2 regions of the Brevibacillus sp. FIR094 genome follow, and region 1 is predicted to be linked to the other one. Evidence: riboswitches for the same ligand, from Rfam matches in the RefSeq annotation. Region 1 holds a riboswitch; the other holds the start of a gene.
The links. A riboswitch is a leader RNA that binds a small molecule or an ion and turns the genes downstream of it on or off. The one in region 1 is predicted to bind FMN.
Positions count from the first base shown of each region.

Region 2: linked by a shared signal. The riboswitch ahead of ACQ5DJ_RS27850 (ECF transporter S component) and the one ahead of ribD (bifunctional diaminohydroxyphosphoribosylaminopyrimidine deaminase/5-amino-6-(5-phosphoribosylamino)uracil reductase RibD) in region 1 are both predicted to bind FMN.

Region 1 covers NZ_JBEAES010000004.1:235,481-246,526, reverse strand. Annotated here, with positions in the region: gene ACQ5DJ_RS05225 (Ger(x)C family spore germination protein) at 1-102, opposite strand, end outside; gene ACQ5DJ_RS05220 (GerAB/ArcD/ProY family transporter) at 99-1,187, opposite strand; gene ACQ5DJ_RS05215 (spore germination protein) at 1,193-2,695, opposite strand; gene ribH (6,7-dimethyl-8-ribityllumazine synthase) at 2,820-3,284, opposite strand; partial or broken gene ACQ5DJ_RS05205 (bifunctional 3,4-dihydroxy-2-butanone-4-phosphate synthase/GTP cyclohydrolase II) at 3,300-4,498, opposite strand; gene ACQ5DJ_RS05200 (riboflavin synthase) at 4,515-5,171, opposite strand; gene ribD (bifunctional diaminohydroxyphosphoribosylaminopyrimidine deaminase/5-amino-6-(5-phosphoribosylamino)uracil reductase RibD) at 5,191-6,297, opposite strand; FMN riboswitch at 6,429-6,573, opposite strand; FMN riboswitch at 6,686-6,833, opposite strand; gene ACQ5DJ_RS05190 (HAD family hydrolase) at 6,901-7,569, opposite strand; gene ACQ5DJ_RS05185 (c-type cytochrome) at 7,718-8,650, opposite strand; gene ACQ5DJ_RS05180 (sigma-54-dependent transcriptional regulator) at 8,809-10,188, opposite strand; gene ACQ5DJ_RS05175 (sensor histidine kinase) at 10,196-11,046, opposite strand, start outside.
Region 2 covers NZ_JBEAES010000052.1:9,903-20,948, reverse strand. Annotated here, with positions in the region: gene ACQ5DJ_RS27895 (NAD(P)-dependent oxidoreductase) at 1-296, opposite strand, end outside; gene ACQ5DJ_RS27890 (pyrroline-5-carboxylate reductase family protein) at 320-1,135, opposite strand; gene ACQ5DJ_RS27885 (zinc metallopeptidase) at 1,231-1,911, opposite strand; gene ACQ5DJ_RS27880 (hypothetical protein) at 2,134-2,274, opposite strand; gene ACQ5DJ_RS27875 (glutamate-1-semialdehyde 2,1-aminomutase) at 2,354-3,640, opposite strand; gene ACQ5DJ_RS27870 (protein phosphatase 2C domain-containing protein) at 3,905-4,747, shown strand; gene ACQ5DJ_RS27865 (ABC transporter ATP-binding protein) at 4,837-5,847, shown strand; gene ACQ5DJ_RS27860 (ABC transporter permease) at 5,840-6,634, shown strand; gene ACQ5DJ_RS27855 (ABC transporter permease) at 6,638-7,435, shown strand; FMN riboswitch at 7,717-7,871, shown strand; gene ACQ5DJ_RS27850 (ECF transporter S component) at 8,107-8,718, shown strand; gene proS (proline--tRNA ligase) at 9,032-10,498, shown strand; gene ACQ5DJ_RS27840 (HAD family hydrolase) at 10,550-11,046, opposite strand, start outside.

The DNA of each region.
Region 1 (11,046 bases):
CATGGCCATGTCTTCCAGTGCTGGCCGTTCGAGTTCGCGCCCACAACCGCAAAGGCTGAGCAAGAGGATAACCGTAACAATGAGCCAGCTCGCCCTCTTCATGATACCCGCTCTCCTCTACCGAATCTCAAGGAATGCAGCACTAACAAAAAAATCGGCCACAAGATTAATCCATAGGCCATATAAACAGTCACCTTGTCATATATATAGCGTTGTTTTTCTACAGATAATGGCCCCACAATGAATAGAAACGAAATGATTGTCGGTACAAGCAGATGCCACAGCCTCGTCTTCTCTGCCATTTCTTCAAGGCCGGTACGCGCAACCCACAAGTATCCCGTACTCGTGCTGATAATGAGGAAGACCCAGAGACCAATCCCGAGATTTTCGATCCGCTCCAAAAAAGACAGCTCTACAGCCTTAAACAAATTCAAAATGGGATAAATGAGATTGTCCATTTGCCATTCAGAAAAATAAGACACACTCGTGAGCAGAATCATGACGTACAACAAAACAACGATCCATACTCCAATTAGCACATGTTTGTGTGCCTTGTTCTTCTCTTGGATATATGGGTAGAAGAACAAGACCAATTCATACCCAAGCACGCTCGCGTATGAATTGTGCACCGTTTCGGCTATACTGCGCCAATCTGTATGAAAAAGAGGAAAAATATGCATCATTCCTCCCTTTTGAAATCCGTACGGCAAAAGAAAAATCATCCAGCCTGTAAAAAAGAACGTTAGCAGGCAAAAACGCGCGATCAATTTGATGCCGCCGTTAGTAATGTAGACCATGACCAATGTCAATCCAAGCAAGGGCATTGTGACAGTCTGATTGCTCAGCATGGAGGTTTGCACCAACCTGACATACCCTTCATTCGCGGTAGATACATTCAGAATGGCGTAGACGATAATCAGGATATTGAAACAGCGTCCCAGCCATTTTCCCAACAGCTTTTCGTGAATCCGAAAAAGATTATCCTCTGGATAGCGACGGCACAAGGCCATCATCGGAATAAGCGTTAAGCTGACGATGCATCCCAGCAAAATCGGAGACCACCACAGATTGTAGCCCATTCTGCTTGCATGATGAGCCAGTCCAAGTAAATTAACCCCGACCATCGTATTCATAATCAATCCGATTACCAGGATCGGATTCAGGCTGTGAATTCTCCCTCTATCCATCTACCCTAGTCCTCCCCAACTGGCCGGACATGCTTTTGCTTTGCCCGAGAAATGCGGTTGCGATTGACGATAAACCTCAATGGTGCACGTACCAAACTATTCATCAAATCGGTCCATTGACGCGGAACGCCCGGAGCCATGTACGGTGTCCCGAGTGAAGTCAGATTGAGCAAGTGCCCGAATAAAAACGCCAGTGCCAGTATTTGTCCGTACATGCCCAATACGCCTGCCATCAAGATGAAACCATAGCGAACGAGCCGAATCGCATTACTCATCAAAAAATTGGGTGGCACAAAAGAAAGCAGTGCCGATACAGATACAAGGACAATCAAGATATTACTGGCCAACCCCGCTTGTACAGAGGCTGTCCCGATCACGATACCGCCAACGATACCGATTGTCTGGCCGATTTTAGTCGGCATGCGTATCCCCGCTTCCCGCAGGATCTCGATGACAAGCTCAATAATGAGCACCTCGATCACAGGCGGAAATGGCACCCGACTGCGCGATTCAGACAAAATCGTCAGTAAAGCGGGGGGAAGCATTTCCGGATGATACGTCAAGACAGAGACGTAGCTTGAGGTGAGCATAATGGTGATAAACAATCCGAAAAAGCGAATCATCCGCAGCAAGCTTGCCGTTGACCATCGATTGTAAAAGTCTTCGGGGCTGCTGAACATCTCCAGAAAGGAAGTCGGACAGATCGCGGCATCCGGGCTGCCATTCAGCATGATCACGATTCTACCGTCCAACAAAGCTGCTGTTGCATTGTCAGGCCGACCCGTCAAGCCAAATTGCGGGAACGGAGAGTACGGCTTGTCCTCCAGCATTTGCTTCAATATAGGCATCCCGACAAATCCGTGGTAAATGACATTGTCGATCCTTTTTTTCACGCGCTCCACATTTTCCGCGTTCGCGATATTGTCCAAATAAATCACAGCTACTTTGTTCTGCGCCTCGGTGCCAATCGTGTAACTCGATACTTTCAGATGAGGCGTAGCCAGTCTTCTCCGAAGCAAAGACAAATTGATCTCCAGCATTTCAACAAAGGAGTCTTGCGGTCCAAGGACGGTCGCCTCCGTTTCGGATTTCGTAATGGAACGATGCGCGACCTGAAATGTATTCACATGCAGAATGAGATTTCTTTCCAGGAAAAACAAGATCGTATGACCGCGTAGCAAGTTACTCATCAACGTCTCCATATCGTCAAGAAGGCATTCCTGTGAGAAAGGAAGCACCTGCATCGGATCTCTACCATCGGAACGCTGCAACGGAAGAAAGACATTCTCATAAATCCGGGACACATCCACCAGTGTATCGAGAAAAAAAACGTGTACCTCTTCGTCATTCATCTTCAATGACAAGCTGCTGAGGTCATCCACGTTTTGCATGCATTGTTTTACCATATCGGGTGTAATTTGTTCGCTTCGCCGCGCTTGAACCGAACCGATGCGCCGCTTTGCTTGTATGGCCTCTACTTGCGCTCTCCACCAATCAGTCGGCTTCACGCTAGATCCCCCCTTTTTTCAGGAAAATCTTTCTTACTTTGACCTGTCCGTGGTGATTTTATCCAAAAAAATAGAAAACGGGAGCCGAAGCCCCCGTTGAAATATCTCGTTCCCTATGAAATGATTAAGCGAACTGCTTAGATAAATTAGCCATTTCGATCGCTGCTGTTGCTGCTTCCCAGCCTTTGTTGCCTGCTTTTGTTCCCGCTCGCTCGATAGCTTGCTCGATATTGTCTGTCGTCAAAACACCAAAAATAACAGGTATCCCAGTCGATAGAGATAAGGATGCAACTCCTTTTGCGGTCTCATTGCAGACGTAATCGAAGTGCGGAGTGGAGCCACGAATGACAGCTCCCAATGTAACAACCGCATCATAGCGACTGGATTCCGCCATTTTTTTCGCGATCAACGGAATTTCAAATGCACCCGGTACCCAAGCCACGTCTACCTGCTCATCTTCTACGCCATGACGCTTCAGGGCATCGAGAGCCCCTCCGACCAGCTTGCTCACGATCAATTCGTTAAAGCGTCCTGCCACAATCCCTACACGCAGACCTGTTCCAACCAAATGTCCTTCGAATGTTCTCATGCTTATTCCCTCTCCTTATCCGTGCAGATGAAGCAGGTGGCCCAGCTTCTCTTGTTTTGTTGATAGATACTGTTTGTTGTGCAGATGCTCCGGCATTTGAAGCGGCACCCGTTCTTCTACTGTTAATCCGTAACCGATAAGCCCGCGGATTTTTCGTGGGTTGTTGGTCAAAAGCCGCATGCGTTGCACTCCTAAATCTCGCAAAATTTGCGCACCGATACCGTAATCTCGCAGATCAGCGGGGAACCCTAGCTTTTCATTGGCCTCAACGGTATCCAAGCCTTCCTCCTGCAGCTTGTAGGCACGCAGCTTATTAATCAAGCCAATGCCTCTGCCCTCTTGGCGCATGTACAATAAAATGCCACGTCCGTTCGCTTCGATCTGTTCCAATGCAGCATGTAGCTGTGGACCGCAGTCGCAGCGATGAGAGCCGAAAATATCTCCTGTCAAGCACTCCGAGTGAACGCGAATGAGAATGGGCTCATCTGGTCCGATCTCTCCCTTCATGAGCGCCACATGCTCTTTGCCATCCAGCTCGTTCGTATAGGCCGCCATCCGAAAATCACCGTAGGCGGTCGGAAGCTGCACTTCGATTTCCCTTTTCACCATGGATTCCGTCCTCATCCGATACGCGATCAAATCTGCAATCGTAATCAGCTTGAGATCAAAGCGGCGTGCGATCTCTACCAATTGTGGCAGACGTGCCATGAGCCATCCTCGTTCATAATTTCGCAAATGACTCCCGCCGATTTTCCCCCGGCCAAGCGAGCCAAATCAACTGCCGCCTCCGTATGTCCCGCTCTGCGCAATACACCGCCAGACTTCGCGATTAACGGAAAAATGTGTCCCGGTCTGCGGAAATCTTCTGCCGTCTTCTGATCATCCAGCATCGCCAAGACCGTCTGAGAGCGCTCATGAGCCGATATCCCTGTGTGGGTACTCCCTTCATCGATGGACACGGTAAAAGCCGTTCCTTGTTTGTCTGTATTGGACTTCACCATCGGATGAAGCTGCAAACGAGTTGCGTGCTCTTCTGTCACTGGTACGCAAACGAGTCCTCTCCCATGTGTAACCATGAAATTGATCATTTCAGGTGTAGCCGCTTCGGCCATGCAGACAAAATCTCCTTCATTTTCCCGATCCTCATCATCTACCACGATGACTGCCTTGCCCTGACGCAAATCTTCCAATGCTTCTTCTATGCGATGAAACATGCTTTCTCCCTCCTTCTCACGCGAAGCCGTTTTCCTGCAAAAAGGTTAGACTGAGCCCGCCAGATTTTTCTGTACCCCCATGGTTTTGATAACCTAACAATCGCTCCACATATTTGCCGATGACATCTGTTTCGAGATTCACCAAGTCCCCAGGTCGTCTGTCTGCAAGACTCGTATTCGCCAGCGTATGCGGAATGATCGAAACGGTAAAACCGCTATCGTTTACGTCCACCACGGTGAGACTGATGCCATCTATGCAAATCGATCCACGGGCGATAACATACTTCAACAGTTGTGGTTTGGCCTCCATCCGAAACACGACAGCATTCGCATTCACCTCTCGTGAAGCAACCATTCCGGTCCCATCTACATGTCCAGAGACGATATGCCCGCCAAAACGGTCCCCCAGCCGCATCGCTCTCTCCAAATTCACTCGCTGTCCGCTGCGTAATTGCCGCAAGCTCGTCTTGTTCATCGTCTCTGGCATCACATCGACGCTAAACTGACGATTTGAAAAAGAAGTAACGGTAAGGCAAATACCATTGACCGAGATACTGTCGCCGTGCTTCACCCCTTCGAGTACCTGCTGTGCGCGGATGACCAGTCGACTCGCCTGCTCGTTCCCTTGAATCGATTCCAACACGCCCACTTCTTCTACCAGTCCCGTGAACATGCTCTCTCCTCCTCACTTGCTACGTCTGATCTTCCCATTGTGGGTACCCGATGATCTGTACATCACCTTTCCCTATAGCCATGATTGAGACATCTGTCAGCTGTACCGCTTCTCCCATCGTCGCAAAGCCTTGACCACCGAATGGCGAAGGCGCGCCCCTTCCTCCGATCAGCTTTAGCGCGATATGGCTCACGACCTTTTGAATCGCTCTCGCCTGCAAAAAGGAGCCATTGACTTCCTGTCCGCCCTCCACAAGCAATGAAGTAATCCCCAGCTCTCCCAACGTATCCAGCACCTTTTCCACGCGAATTGGAGCCTCCGTTGTGATGACCCTTACTCCTCTTGCCACAAGCAGCTCCTGCTTTTCCCTTGGGGCTGCATCTGTCGTAAAGATCCACGTCTTCGCATCTGCATTCTGGACGACACGGGCATCCAGCGGCGTCCGTAATTGGCTGTCCAAAATCACTCGAACTGGCTGGCTCCCAAACCGTTGCTCTTCCTGGCGCGCCGTCAATAGTGAGTCATCAGCGAGAATCGTCCCAACCCCGACCAGGATCGCATCGTGCTGCCTGCGCAGTTCATGCACCTCTGCCCGAGCCTCTCCTCCAGTGATCCACCGACTGTGTCCCGTGAACGAAGCGATTTTCCCATCCAATGTACTTGCCGTCTTTACCGTCACAAATGGACGTCTGGTCTGGATGTAATGGAAAAAGACCTCATTGAGCGCCTTCGCTTCCTCTTCTCTCACACCCACCGCCACTTCCAGCCCTGCTGCCCGCAGCCTCTCCATTCCTCGTCCCGCCACCAGAGGATTCGGGTCGAGTGTCGCTACAACGACACGACGTACATCAGCTGCAATCAACGCCTCTGCACACGGCGGTGTTTTCCCGTAGTGACTGCAAGGCTCCAGCGTTACGTACACGGTCGCACCTTGCGCTTTTTCCCCAGCCATCCTTAGTGCGTGCACCTCAGCATGGGGTTCTCCTGCCCGCAGATGCGCTCCCATTCCCACGATGGTTCCATCCTTCACAATCACAGCTCCGACCATGGGATTCGGACTGGTTTGGCCTCGTGCCGATCGTGCCAGTTCCAGCGCCAGTCCCATGTACTTGCTGTCCTGTTCCATACCGCACTCCTTTCTGTTCCAGCATTCCAGCCAAGCACAACGCAAAAAGCCCTTGAAACCTCAAAGCGTTTCAGGGCATAGGGAAAGAAGCCTTACCTCATTCGTTTTTCAAAAACAAATGAAGAAAGCACAAAAATCTTCTTCCATCCGGACTGTACCGTCGGCTCTGGTTTTTCACCAGATCAGTCGCTGTAAGCGTGGTCAGCGAGTCGCGGGCTCAGACGTACGTACGCCATTACCGCCGGTCAGGAATTTCACCTTGCCCTGAAGATTGTCGCTATGAAGTTTTAACGAAAAACAAAAACGCCCAAGAATCGTATACTCAGGGCGTCGAGAAAGAAGCCTTATTCCAACCGTTTTTCAAAAAAACGACGAAATAGGCCATTCCAAATACCTTCTCCCATCCGGACTGTACCGTCGGCCTTGGATTTGCACCAAGTCAGTCGCTATCAACTGCTTCGATAGCGAGTCGCGGGCTCAGACGTGCGTTCGTCATTACCGCCGGTCGGGAATTGCACCCTACCCTGAAGGCTGGTATTCAGTTATGCAAAGTATAGCACATTTTTCGCTATTGTCTGTAATCATTTATTGGAGAAGTGCACTTTAGCCTTGCTCACACTCTTCAAGGACGGTCAGGAGTTGTTTCAAATCATTTATGTACGCTCTTGGCACAACGCCATTTTGCTCCATGTCCTGCTCGTTCCCTTGATAGGCAATAAAAGCGACTTGTCCGTCGCATGCCGCCTTACCATCGATCCACGAATCTCCGATCATCGTCCAAGCCGAAACAGGCCAATCTGGCTTGCGGCTGCGAATATAGTGAATGCCCGATGGAGATGGCTTCAAGATCGTCATCTGCTCGCGGGCTACAATTTCATCAAAGTAAGAGGCGATTCCCGTCTCGTTCAAAGCCTCCTCTGCCGCGGCATAAGCGTTGTTGGTTAGGATATACAGCTGATAGCGGTTCTTCAATTCCTCTAGCACTTCTACCGCGTGCTGCTCCAATACAGCCCCATGCATCCCTTTCTTCTCAATCGCGGTTACCGCATCCCACATCGCTTGCTCCAGCTCACTCGTCATCTGCTCCGCTTTTCGCCCGATCTCAATGAGCTGCGACGCGGTATGCTTTTCCCACTCCAGTGTAGAAGAAACGATCCCATTATCCACCCATAGCTGAAAAATGGCCCGCTTCATCTCTGCAAAATTGATCCTGGATTGCAGCAAGGTGTTGTCCATATCGAAAATAATGCCTTTTTGAAAGGTTCTGCTCATTTTGTGCCTCCTTTTTTGACAAGACGCCATGCTGGTTCAAGAGTTCACTCCTGTGATTGATACTTCCATTTTATCAAAAAAGGGGACGATCCCTCCGTCATTTTATAACTTTTGGGACAGTCCCTTTTTGGGCTTAGATATTGAGTTCCTACTGCTTCTTCTTGGCGCTTTCTACTTCATACGGCACATCCTTTGGAACTCCTCCAGCTGGCCAGTCTTGTGCCTTTTTGGCAAAGTCTGGACGTGGCTTGGACAAAATATAGGCTGCTAGGTCCGCTGCTTCTTGATCCGTTAACGAGCCTTGTTTGATACCGCCCATTTCACCTAGAGGCATATTGCGCTGAATGTAGCCAGCAGCTTTGGAAATTCGGGCCATACCCGCACCAATATTGAAAGAGTTATCCCCCCATAGCGCTGGTCCAGAGTTTGGTCCTGTTCCTGAACCATCAGCTGCATGGCATTGCAAACACGATTTTTGAAAGAGTGCTTCTCCATTTGCCACACTCGGTTGAGGTACGCTCTTCATATCATTTTTCTCTATCCACGGGCGCTCTTTAATTCCTACTGGTACATCTGTTGAGATATACGTCAGATAGGCAACCATCGCTCTCATTTCATCGCTGTTGTAAGGCAATGGCTTTCCGTTCATACTTCGTTGAAAACAACCATTGATGCGATCCTCAATAGTAAGAACTTTGCCAGACCTTGGAATGTACTGGGGATAGACTGCGGTGACACCCGTTAAAGGGGAGGTCGCATCCATTCCAGCATTCCCGTGACAACTAGAGCAGGAGAGCTTATTCCCTGTGTATTCTGGGATCGCTGTGCTCGTTTCATTCATTAACTTATGTCCATACTTAATCGATTCTCCCAATGGCCCTTCTGGCACCTTCTCCATACTAGGCGGGGTATAGGTATCAAGATTGCTCGCTCCAGTTGCCCCACTCGCTGTTTTATTTTTGGCCTCACCTGCTGTTGAGGTGGGTTGAGCGGTCGGTTGTGTAGCGCAGCCTGCAAAGACCAGCATCGCCACCACTACCATAGACAGCTTCTTCCAGCCTGTCTTCTCTTTTTTGATCATAGGTCTCACTCCTCCATGTTGATCGTGCATTCACAACAGGAGAGTAGCAAGAGCCGTGCCATACGATAGAAACAGGAAAACGAACGGCTTGACGCTTCCAAACAGCACGAAAAAGAAAAGACCATGCCAAAATGTCATGGTCAGTATGCGACAAAATGTCACGGTCGCAGCTCGTACTCTTCGATTTTTCGATACAGATTACGTACGCTAATCCCCAGCTTCTCTGCTGTCCTGGTCTTGTTCCATTGCAGAACGTCCAGCACATGCTTGATATGTTCTCGCTCAACATTTTTCAGTAAAAATGCCTCTTCCTCCCCAGTATCTGTTGATGAAATGAGCTTCCTATCTGACGGGTTGTGAGGTACTTGCTGTTCGTGAGGAAAGAGATCCTTGTCCTCAATTTCCTCTCCTTTTGCCAAAACGACAGCACGTTCGATCATATGAGCCAACTCCCGAACATTCCCCGGGAATGAGTAGGCGAAAAGAGCTGCCTGCGCTTTCACAGAAAGCGGTTTGACTGAATACTTACGCTTGAGTCGATTCAAAAAGAAAGCCGACAGCGGCAAAATGTCCTCTCTTCTTTCTATGAGAGGAGGAATCGTTATATCCATGACATGCAGCCGGAAATAAAGATCGGATCGAAACGTTCCTTCTTCCACTTTCTTCTCCAAATCGGCATTGGTAGCAGCAATGATACGAACATCCACCTTGTGCAGAATCGGGCTCCCTATTCGGCGAAATTCGCCGGTTTCCAGAAAACGGAGCAGCTTGACCTGCAAAGGAAAAGGCAAGTCCCCTACTTCATCCAAAAAGAGCGTCCCCAGGTGGGCGATCTCTACCAGTCCCTTTTTCTGCGCCGTTGCGCCTGTAAAAGCTCCCTTCTCGTGCCCGAACAGTTCACTTTCCAGCATCGTTTCTGGTATCGCCCCCAAATTGATCGGTACGAATGCCTCAGATGCTCTCTCACTCCATTCATAAATGAGTCTCGCGATGACATCCTTCCCTGTTCCACTTTCCCCTTTTAAGAGAACGAGAAAATCCGTACTGGCTACTCGCTTGGCAGTTGCTAAGACCTCTTTTAGCTTCGGGCTTTCAGCAACGATTTGAAACGTCGTTTTCCCGTTTGTCGATAGGGCTTCTCTCAACTGTTGGTTTTCCTCGGTCAACAGCTGTTTTTCGACGGCCTTGGAAATCAAAACCTCCAATTCATTGAGGTTGTATGGTTTTGTCAAATAATCATAAGCGCCGCGTTTCATCGCTTCGATAGCTGTTTCAATTGTTCCGTGTCCGGTCACAACAATGATTTGAATGGCAGGAGAGGTTTCCTTGCACCATTGCAAAAAGGAGAGGCCGTCCATCCCAGGCATTTTCAAATCAAGCAGAATGACATGAATCGTTTCGCTGGTAACTAGCTTCTGTGCGTTGATTCCGTCAGCTGCTTCGAGCGTGAAATATCCCTTTCTCTTTAATCGACTGGTTAATAGATGGCGAAAATCTGCTTCGTCATCCACGATGAGTATACGTGTGTCAGCGTGCATTTTTTGTTTATTCCCCCTTTGCCGACGGCAGGATGACCGTAACCGTTGTGCCTTTGTCTGGCGTACTTTCGATCTCGATTTCTCCGCCTAAATTCGTCACAATCCCGTAGCAGACCGATAACCCGAGACCCGTCCCTTTTCCAGGAGGCTTGGTTGTATAAAAGGGCTCCAAAACATGGGGCAAATCTGCTGCGGGTATACCGCATCCATCATCTCTGATCCACAGACGGATTCGATCATTCGATGGAGAATCAGTTGCTATCTCAATATTTCCTCGCTCCGTGGTCGCGTACAGCGCATTGGTTAACAGATTGAGCACGATTTGCTGAAGCTGTCCAGGCGTGGCGAGAAGAAACGGAGCAGAGGCCAACAGAGACTGGTTCACCGTTACCTGTTTCACACGTATTTCATGGGACAGAAGAATGAGAATGTCTGATAGCACTTGATGAATATCTACTTTTTCTACGGTAACGGGTGATTTCCCCGAAAAATGCAGTAATCGTGTCGTGATTTCCTTGCAACGGTTAATTTGTTTATCCATCGTATCCAAGTATTGGGTAAGCTCTCCTGTATCCTGTAAATCTCGAATATCCTCTTCCACTAGACGGTCTCGCAAGTCTTGGCCATACAGCGACAGAATGCCTAATGGATTATTGATTTCATGGGCGATTCCCGACGCCAAGAGTCCAATAGCAGCAAGCTTGTCTGCTTGTGCGATAGCGGCTTCTAGCTCTCGTTTCTCCGTGATGTCCTCGATAACCTCTAGAAAAGCAGACGACTCTTTCTCCGGATACAGAGGGAAAACCTGATGTCGATAAGAACGGACACGTCCATCCTGATCGACTCTGGATGAAATAA
Region 2 (11,046 bases), on a different contig from region 1:
TCCGGTGAAATGGTGCTCATGTCCACCGCCAGCTTTCCTTGCACAGGAAGACTCAGGAGACCATCTAGGCCCGCATAGATTGCTTTTACGGCATCATCGTCGCTTACCATGGTGAATAGTACATCGCTTTGTGCTACCAGCTCGGACAAAGTCGCAGTTTCTTTCGCACCCAATGCCACCAATGGTGCAGCTTTTCCAGGTGTACGGTTCCAGACACGTACGTCGTAGCCTGCAGCCAGCAGATTGCTAGCCATTGGTATGCCCATGTTTCCCAAACCAATCCAACCGATGATCATCGTCATGTTCTCCTATCCGCGATTTATGCTTGTATTTGTTGTTGGACAAGTATCTTCAAAGCAGCGTGCTTGGATTCTGTCATCGCAAACAACTCGTCAAATCCAGAAGGAAGCGTTTTGTCAAGAACACGCAAGCCTTCCTCGGTAATGCCACCTTTGGTAGCAACGCGCTCGATCAGCTGGTCAAAGCTAAGCTGTTCGTTTTTGAGCAAAAGAGCGGTTCCTAGCATCGTTTCCACCAGCATGCTTCTCGCCGTATCCAGGTCAAGCTCTGGTGTTTTGCGAACGGCTGCCTGCGCGAACGAATCAAGAATTCCTGCGATCAGTCCCGGTGCGCTGCTGGTGAGGATTGTCGCTGTTTCGATCTCGACCTCGGATACTTCCTGTGATTGACTAATAGAAGACAGGAGAGTGAGAAGCTCATTGCGATCCTCTGCACTTGTTTGACTGCTGGATGTAAATAGAGATACACCATGCAGTTCTTGCGAAGTGACTGAAGGAATTACCTTGCTTACGGCACCAGCATGGACGGTTTCCAAATCATCGATGCTAACACCTGCTGCCACAGAAACGATATGTACACTTTCAGGGATAGACAATTCACGCAGCACAGGCAGGATATCCAGTGGCTTTGTGCAGAGAAAGACCAGATTTGCCTGGTCGCACACCTCTTGCGCGCTTTCAGCTATGAGAATGCCATGTGATGCTTGCAGATTTTCAGCCTTTTCTCTTGTTCGATTGAAGACGGTGATATGCTCGGGCTGGATGACACCGCTTTTACAGAGTGATTTCACCAGCATTTGTCCCATACTGCCTAATCCAATGATTCCAATTCGCATATGCAAAACCCCCCGCCTAATTGTAACGTAGCTGTATGAAAAAAGGTACAGCCTCCCATGCGAGAGAGCTGTACCTTTGCAGTTACGTTAAACCATTAGTCGTCAGAGCTACGGAAAATCATGATGTATTTCGCCAACTCCAGAACAGAGATCAAAGCGGCAGCTACGTACGTCAGAGCGGCTGCGCCCAGTACTTTGCTTGCGCCACGTTCTTCTTCATTGCGGATGAAGCCCATTTTGAGCATCAGTTCTTTCGCACGGCTACTTGCATTAAACTCAACTGGCAGTGTGACGAGCTGGAAGGCAACCGCTCCGGAGAAGAAGATAATCCCGATGAGCAAGAGTCCAGCCATTTTAAAGAAGAAACCAGCCAACAGTAGCAATGGAGCCACACCAGAAACCAAATTGACTACTGGGAAAATGCGATGGCGTGCTACCAGCATTGGGTACGAGACCTTGTGCTGAATCGCATGGCCGACCTCATGACAAGCAACGGACAGAGAGGCAATCGAGTTGCCGAAGTATACAGGATCAGACAGGCGTACGACACGGTCAGTCGGGTCGTAGTGGTCAGTCAATGTACCTGGGATATGTTGAACAGGAACGTTCGTCAAGCCGTTCGCATCTAGCATGCGGCGGGCGGCCTCTGCACCGGTAAGACCGGAGGAGGTAGGAACTTCAGCGAATTTGTTAAAAGTTCCTTTCACACGAAACTGTGCCCAGAGCGACAGTCCGAATGCAATCAGAATCAGGAAATCCATAGGATGGAAAAACATTCCACACTCACTCCTCGTTGTAATCTATGAAAACGAAATGTTGCTAAGCCATACATGTAACCTTACTACTTCATTCTGTCCCATATTCATGTATACGAATAAGTCCTATGACAGTTTCACTATTTTATTGTACAATCTCTGACCATTATTGACAATGTTGCCGCATGCGAAAAAACAGACACATTCCTCGTCATCATGATTGGGAATGTGTCTGTTTCTTGATTATCTGTCGTGATTTTGGGTTTTGTGATGCTCGGTTTTTCGCGGGTTTTGAAAGCCGGTCACTTCGAGCATTTTACTGCTCATTTTGGATTCCAACGTCTTTTCAGGAGCCTGCGGATATGATTTTTCACCTTTGGACACCGAAATATCCTCCTCGAAAACATAATCGCGAACAGACTTATTATTTCCTTGGACGGATGCGAAAGGACGTGGGAATGGTTTACAGCTGAGAAAAGGCGCGGTCTACAGCTGCGATGGTGAATTGAATGTCTTCTTCTGTATGGGCTGTGGTTACGAACCAAGCTTCATATTTAGATGGTGCCAGGCATACACCTTCATTCAGCATCAGCTGGAAGAAGCGAGCAAAAATTTCTCCATTCGCTTTCTGAGCTGCATCATAATCATGAACAGGCTCGTCCGTAAAGTAAACTGCCAATGCTCCTTTTACACGATTGAGCTGGATGGTGACGCCGTGTTTGTTGGCTGCCTCAGTGATTCCGTTCGCAAGCATGGCGCCGAGTCGTTCGAATTCATCGTATACACCCGGCTGCTTCAATACTTCCAGGCAGGCAATTCCCGCACGAATGGAAGCAGGATTACCAGCCATTGTTCCCGCTTGATACGCCGGTCCAAGTGGAGCGACTTGCTCCATGATTTCCCGACGACCGCCATAAGCGCCGATTGGCAGTCCGCCACCGATAATTTTACCCAATGCAGTCAGATCAGGCTCGACTCCGAGGAGGTCTTGTGCTCCGCCATAGCAGAAGCGGAAGGCCGTAATCACTTCATCGTAGACGACAAGTGCGCCTGCTTCGTGTGTGATGCGGTTAACCACTTCCAAGAAGCCAGGCTCAGGTGCTACGATACCGAAATTGCCGACAATCGGCTCTACGAGGACGCAAGCCGTTTCGCTTCCCCATTTGTTCATAGTTTCAGCGAATGCTTCGACATTATTAAAAGGTACAGTAATAACTTCGCTGGCAATGCTTTGTGGAATACCTGCACTGTCCGGGATTCCCAGGGTAGATGGACCGGAGCCGGCAGCAACGAGCACCAAATCAGAGTGGCCGTGGTAGCAGCCTGCGAATTTGATGATTTTGACACGACCGGTATAGGCACGTGCTACACGAATGCAGGTCATGACTGCTTCTGTACCGGAGTTATTGAATCGAACGCGCTCCATCGAAGGGATTGCATCGCGGATCATGTTTGCGAAGGTGATTTCCCATGGAGTCGGAGTGCCGTACAGGGTTCCGTTGGCAGCTGCTTCACAAATCGCTTTGGTCACATGTGGATGTGCATGGCCAGTAATGATGGGGCCATATGCTGCTAAATAGTCAATATATCGATTGCCGTCCACGTCCCAGAAATACGCGCCCTGGGCACGTTCCATCGTTACGGGTGCTCCCCCGCCTACAGCCTTGAAAGAGCGGGAAGGGCTGTTTACCCCGCCTAGAATGACGTCGAGTGCTTCCTCGTGCAGTTGCGCGGATCGTTCACGTTTCATGCATATTCCCTCTTTTCTTTTTGATCGTAAAGGAATTTATAAAATAAATTCCGGAGCGTATGGAAGCTTTCCGCTAAAAAGCGGTCGCTCCTCCATGAATTGGCCTCGATCAAGGTTTTCTTACCAACCTCTTTTGGAAAAAGTCCTTCATTATCTTACCACAGCTGTTCAACAACTGGATATGAACGGAGAGCTATAGATGAAGAAAAGGAAAAGTGATACAATTTTCAAGCAAATCACTCCATGGGTAAAGGCGGGGTCATCATGAAACTTGAGAGCATCTTCATGAAAGGAAGCGGCAAAAGCAATGAGGACGCCTATGTGATTCAGCAGGTCAAGCATGTGTATGCGGTTATCGACGGCATTACGTCGCTGATTCCGTATGAGAACGCAGCAGGACAAACAGGCGGAGCTATCGCGGCTGAGCTCGTAAAAAAGCAGTTGGAAGCAATGCCGGAGGATGCAGCTTTGCACGATTATTTGGAGACGATAAACTTAGCCCTTCAGGAGCAGATGCGGCAAAGCGGCATTGATCTTGAGAAAAAGGAAGCATTGTGGGGAGCGGCCTGTGCAGTCGTCCGTGTAGGAGATGCCCATATCGAGTACGCGCAGTTGGGAGATTGCATGATATTTGCCGTTTATGATGATGACACTGTACGACCTCTGACGCATACGCAAGTCAGCCATTTGGAACAGGCAGCCTTGGCGAAGTGGGAAGAAGGAATCAACGAAGGATTGTGTACCCGAGCAGAGCTGTACGAACGATGTATGAACATCCTGATCCATAACCGCTATCAGGCGAATGGACCAGGAGGCTACGGCGTGTTGAATGGCGATGTTGCCTGTCGGGATTTTATAGAGTATGGACGCATGAATCGAGTTGGTGTGAAAGCGTTGGTAATGGCAACGGATGGTCTTTTCATGCCGAGAGCTTTAGGTGGAGTACAGCCGAAGTGGGAAGAGACGGTGCTGCCGATCGTACATAAAGGGCTGCAACGTTATACTGACGAGCTCATCTCTCTGGAAAATAACGATCCCGAATGCATCCAGTATATCCGCTTCAAAAAGTCAGACGACAAAACGGGAATGATCCTTTATCTTCATTAACAGTTTGGTGCAGTTTGCCTTTTGCACAATTCGATTGGCTCATATACACTACAAATGGTATTTAAGCGAAGAAAAAAGGACGGTTTTCCATGATTCAGGTAAATCATTTACAAAAGGATTTCCGCATCCATCAGTCCAGACCAGGCCTTGGTGGTGCTTTTCGAGATTTGTTCAGTCGGGAGTATAAGACGGTAAATGCGGTGGATGACCTTTCCTTTACAGTAAAGGAAGGGGAAATGTTCGCGCTGATTGGGGAAAATGGTGCCGGAAAATCGACCACGATCAAGATGCTGACGGGTATCTTGACCCCGAGCAACGGAGAAATCGTCATTAACGGCTATGTGCCTTTCAAGCAGCGGGAAGAGTACGTTCGTTCCATCGGAGTTGTTTTCGGGCAGCGCTCTCAGCTTTGGTGGGATCTTTCTCCGATAGAGTCCTTCCGTCTGTTGAAGAGTGTTTATAAGGTAGATGAGGCAGAAGGAGAAAAGTGGCTGGAGCGTTTGATTGAGGAGCTGGAGATTTCTCCGTTCGTCAGTCAGCCAGTGCGCAAGCTGAGTCTCGGTCAGCGGATGCGCTGTGAAGTGGCTGCTTCATTGATTCATAAGCCACGCCTGCTGTTTCTCGATGAACCGACAGTTGGACTCGATGTGCTCGTTAAGCAAAAAATCCGAGAGTTTCTCCGCAATCTGAACGAGACGGAAAATATGACGATCTTGTTGACGACTCACGATGTGTCAGACATCGAAGCACTCTGTAAACGCGTGCTTGTCATGGACAAAGGGAAGCTGATCTTCGATGGCTTGTTGAATGACCTCAAGGAAAAATGGGGCAATGGCACAGAGGTGTCCTTCCAAATGAAAAAGCGCACGTCAACAGCCGCACTCCGTCAGGCATTGGGAGAGATGCCTTGTGAGATCGAGCAAATCAATGATTTTACTCTCAGTGTAAAAGTAGCGCGGAGTCAGGAAATGCTGCCTTTTGTTTTGTCGACGGTCATGTCAGCCTTTGAAGTCAGCGACGTGAAAATCGAGGAGACGAGTACAGAGGATATTGTTCGCAACATTTATTCCTCAGACCAAGAGGTAGCCAGCCATGCGTAAGCTATATATGGAACTCATCCGCATGAGGTTTTTGACGATGCTTGCCTATCGTGTGAATTATTACAGCGGCATCATTATCTACGCGATCAACATCGGTGCGTACTACTTTTTGTGGGGAGCGATCTACGGAGGACAGCAGCAACTGGGCGGGCTTACGGTGGAACAGATGACTTCCTACGTTGCGATTGCTTGGATGTCGCGTGCGTTTTATTTTAACAACATCGATACAGAAATAGCCCAGGACGTCCGAGAAGGCAAGGTCGCGATCGAAATGATACGCCCTTATAATTACTTGTCCGTGAAAACGGCGCAGGCGTTTGGGGAAGGGATCTTTCGGTTTCTCTTTTTCGCGGGTCCAGGGATCTTCCTTATCAGCCTGATCATTCCGTTCAGCTTCCCGGCGACAGCGACTGGATGGGGGCTGTATTTGATCAGCTTGATGTGTGCGTTTTTGATCAATACACAAATCAACCTGGTGACAGGCTTGCTGACTTTCTTCCTGTTCCGAAACGATGGCATGATGCGAGCCAAGCGGGTCGTGGTGGATCTGTTGTCTGGTCTCGTGCTTCCGATCAGCTTTTTCCCGGGATGGGCGCAAACGGTAATGGGTTACCTTCCCTTTCAGGCGGTTAACTACTATCCGAGCTTGATCTTCACAGGAGCGATTACAACGGAACGCTCCTGGGAATTGATCGGTTTTCAGGTCATCTGGATGTTTGTCATACTGGTTCCCATCTTGGTGATGTGGCGTCTTGCCCGCAACAAGCTGGTTGTGCAAGGAGGGTAGAGCATGCAAAACATGAGACATATTTTCAGTATTTTTGCCGACTACCTGAGTCAGTACTTCAAGACGAGACTTGCCTATCGAACGGATTTTATCGGGGATTTTGTGTCCAATCTGGTTTCTGAGTTGATCAATCTCATCTTTATTATTGTCGTGTTCACGCATGTTCCGCTTATGGGGGATTGGACGCGTGATGAGATTATCTTTATCTATGGTTTCTTTTTGGTTCCATACGCATTGTTCTCAATGTTCTTCGGTTTTTGGGACTTCAACGAACGGTATATCATTCGGGGCGAGATGGATCGCATCCTGACGAGACCGATTCACAATCTGGCACAGGTATGCCTCGAGTCGATTGCGCCAGACCGCATTTTTGGAGTCATAACAGGGATCATCATCATGGGGTATGCTGCTATTCAACTTGATTTGTCGTTTTACTGGTACGACGTGTTCATCTTTATCGGGCTCTCAATCAGTGGGGCACTGATTTACGGTGGCGTGTATACTGCAATTGCTGCGGTTAGCTTCTTTTCTGACTCGCGGACAGGGATTGCCCCGATGATCTACAACATCCAGCAATATGGGCGCTATCCGGTAGACGTGTACAACAAGGCAATTCGCTTTGTGCTCACCTACGTGCTGCCATTTGCCTTTGTGGGTGTTTATCCGGCGGCTTACTTTTTGCGCAAGGAAGTTTGGTACACTTATGCCGCAATGACTCCGGTAGTGGCTGTCATCTTTTTCGGGATCGGGCTGTTAGTCTGGAACTGGGGAGTTACGAAGTATCGGGGAGCAGGTTCTTGATTATTTATCATTCCTAGTAAAGACCGTCCCGGCTGCAAACGGAACGGTCGGTACAATCGGCGCTTCCCGTAAAGGGGTACGGCTCAAATCTGGTTGTGAAATAGACCGCAGAGTGTGGACTCAAGGGCGGTCTATTTCTTTTTGGTCAAGGTAACAACCAAGCCGATTATTATCATTATTCCAACTAAACAAATCGGAAAAATAAACAAAAAGTGTCGAGCTGGCAGTTTCCTCTATTGTCAAATCAAAAAACAGCAGTATAATATGCTGTATACAACTACACATTCCTTCGGGGCAGGGTGAAATTCCCGACCGGCGGTGATCATGCTTTGTGCATGTTAAGCCCGCGAGCCTCCCGAGCTGCAAATAGCGACGGAGTGCAGGATCTGGTGTGATTCCAGAGCCGACAGTACAGTCTGGATGGGAGAAGGATGACGACAGTACGTTTATCACACGTGCTTGTTTGCCTGTGCAAACGGGATGAGAACGTAGAGGCCAGTCCTCTTGTTTCTTGTACCTTTTATTTGCGCACGGTTTTGTCATACGCTTGCAAATGCCCTGTGGAACTTATAACCACAGGGTTTATTTTTGTTTGTGTAACAAGACGTGTGAGCTTACAACGACTGTTGCCATTCCTCAAGAAGGAGTAGAAAAATGAGGAGATGGTAAACATGAAAGAAACAGCGCTGCATTCTTCGCGCACACGTGCAACTCAAAAGCTGGTGACGATTCCCATGCTGGCGGCCGTTGCATTTATTCTGCAGTATCTCGAGGTTCCTGTTCCGCTGATGCCTAGCTTTTTGAAACTCGACTTCAGTACACTCCCGGCATTGATCGGGGGACTCATGTACGGACCTGTAGCCGGCGTTATTATCGAGGTACTGAAAAATACACTGCACATGCTTTTCAAAAATACAGACGGTCTGTTGATCGGTGAGCTCGCAAACGTTGTAGCAGGATCAAGCTTTATTTTTGCGGCTGTCTACATGCAGCGTCTCGGCCAAGGCAAAAAAGGCTTCCTGACTGGTCTCGCTCTGGGAACGATTTTGATGACGATTGTCATGGCTGTGGCAAATGCATATGTACTGTTGCCTGCGTACGCTGTGCTTTATCAAATGCCGATTGAACAGCTCTTGACTATGTTCAATGCGACAAGTATTTGGTCATTAGTTCTGTACGGAATCGTACCATTCAATCTCTTCAAAGGTGTTATGATTTCAGTGGTCGCGTATCCGATCTACGTGAAGCTCGGCTCCAGAATCGCTGCGCGTACCAACAATTGACAACCACGATGTGACTCGCTAATATGTTTAGTTAATAGATAGTCACAAAAGGCTATGAAAGGACCCGCAGCTATTCCCACGTGACAGAGAGTCGGCCCTAGTCTGGAAGGCTGATACGTAAAGGATAACTGCATCCCATCCTGAAGCCGCTGGTGAAGAGCTTAGCCGGATGCCCACCGTTATCGGGTTTATCGAGAGGACTATGGCGTATGCTGTAGTCAATCAGGGTGGTACCGCGGAAGTTGATCCTCCGTCCCTTTTTGGGATGGGGGATTTTTTGCATTTTACGTAAGATCAAAAGGAGCGTAGTCGGATGAAAGAGGACAAAGCGTTTGTAAAAGAAATTACACCGCAATCGGAGGATTTTTCGCGTTGGTACATCGATGCCATTAAAAAGGCGGATTTGATGGACTACACACCGGTACGCGGCTGCATCGTGTTCAAGCCGGATGGCTTTGAGCTATGGGAACGAATTCAAGAGGCAATGAATAAGCGCTTCAAAGAGACAGGGCATCGCAATGCCTATTTCCCGATGCTGATCCCCGAGTCCTTCTTTCAAAAAGAAAAAGAGCATATCGAGGGCTTCAATCCTGAGCTGCCTTGGGTAACAGAGGCTGGGGGCGAGCCGTTAGAAGAAAAGCTCGCACTACGTCCAACCTCCGAGACGATCATCGGACATATGTACAGCCAATGGATTCAGAGCTACCGCGACCTGCCTGTATTAATCAATCAATGGGCTAACGTTTTTCGTTGGGAAAAGCGGACGATGCCGTTCTTGCGGACATCGGAATTTCTCTGGCAGGAAGGCCACACGGCACATGCGACAGAGGAAGAAGCTCGTCAGGAAACGATGCAAATGCTAGAGATATACCGAGAGGTCGTCGAGCAGGAGCTGGCTATTCCGGTTTGGAAGGGACAAAAAACACCAAGTGAACGCTTTGCTGGTGCTGTCGACACGTATTCCATTGAAGCGATGATGAAGGATGGCAAAGCAGTGCAAGCAGGCACCTCGCACTATTTGGGCGATAAATTCGCGCGCGGCTTTGAAATCAAGTTTTTGGATCGTGATAATCAGTTCAAGTACGTTCACACTACATCATGGGGAACCTCTACGCGACTGATTGGTTCGATGATCATGGTGCATGGCGATGACCGTGGTCTCGTGTTGCCGCCTCGCATGGCTCCGACACAGGTTATTTTGATCCCAGTTGGTCCGATGAAACTACGCGAGAAGGTGATGGAGGCGTTTGATCCACTCTTTGACGACATCAAGGCGGCAGGAGTGCGTGTCCGTGCTGATCTTCGTGAAGAAACACCAGGCTGGAAGTTCAATGAATGGGAAATGCGCGGGGTTCCTCTGCGTCTGGAGCTCGGCCCACGTGACGTGGAAAATGGTCAAGTAATTCTGGCTCGACGTGATACAGGGGAGAAGGTGACGGTATCACTTGAAGGTATCGTGCAGACAGTTGTTCAACTGTTGGAAGAGATTCAGCAAAATATGTTCCAAAAAGCACTAGCCTTCCGTGATGAGAACTCATATTTGGGGATTGATACACTGGAGCAGCTATCCGATCATATTGCCAAAAAAGAGAGCGAAAACAAGACGAGCGGATGGGTGTTAGCTGGCTGGTGTGGGGATGATGCTTGTGAATCGAAGGTCAAAGAGGAAACCAAGTTCACCTCTCGTAACATCCCGTTTGAGCCTCCTGTACAAAAGAAAGCCTGCCTTTGCTGCGGCAAAGAGTCACAGTATAGTGTCTGGTTCGGACGGGCGTATTAAACAAAAAAAGGGTGCGTCCACGCTTCGGCGGCAGGGCACACCCTTTTTCATCTAGCGTCTGAGGATCCAATCGGTAAAAGCTTGCACATCCGTAAAGTGGTAGTCAGGCTCGGGATCGAATTTTCCCGACTTTTGTGTAACCGAAAGCCAATCCACACCGACTTTTCGCAAACCAGCGGCTCGACCAGCCAACACGTCAGCATCACTGTCACCTACGAAAATGGTTTCTGCAGGCGTAGCGCCTAGCTGTGTCATAGCGGTAAAAATACCTTCTGGATGAGGCTTTGGATGTGTGACCTCATCCCCTGTGATCACGACGGAAAAATACGAATCTAATCCCCATTCTCGAAGGGAGATGTCAGCGCTTTTTCGTCCTTTTCCTGTTACGATTCCCATTTGGATACCCGCTGCGTGAAGTTCATCGAGCATGCTTCGGATATTTCCCGGGTTTTGTACGCGGGAGTGTTCCTCTGTGTATACACGATAAAAATGAGCAAAGGCGTTGTCATGCGCATGTGGGGGAAGCTTGTTTTGCAAAATGCCTGTTT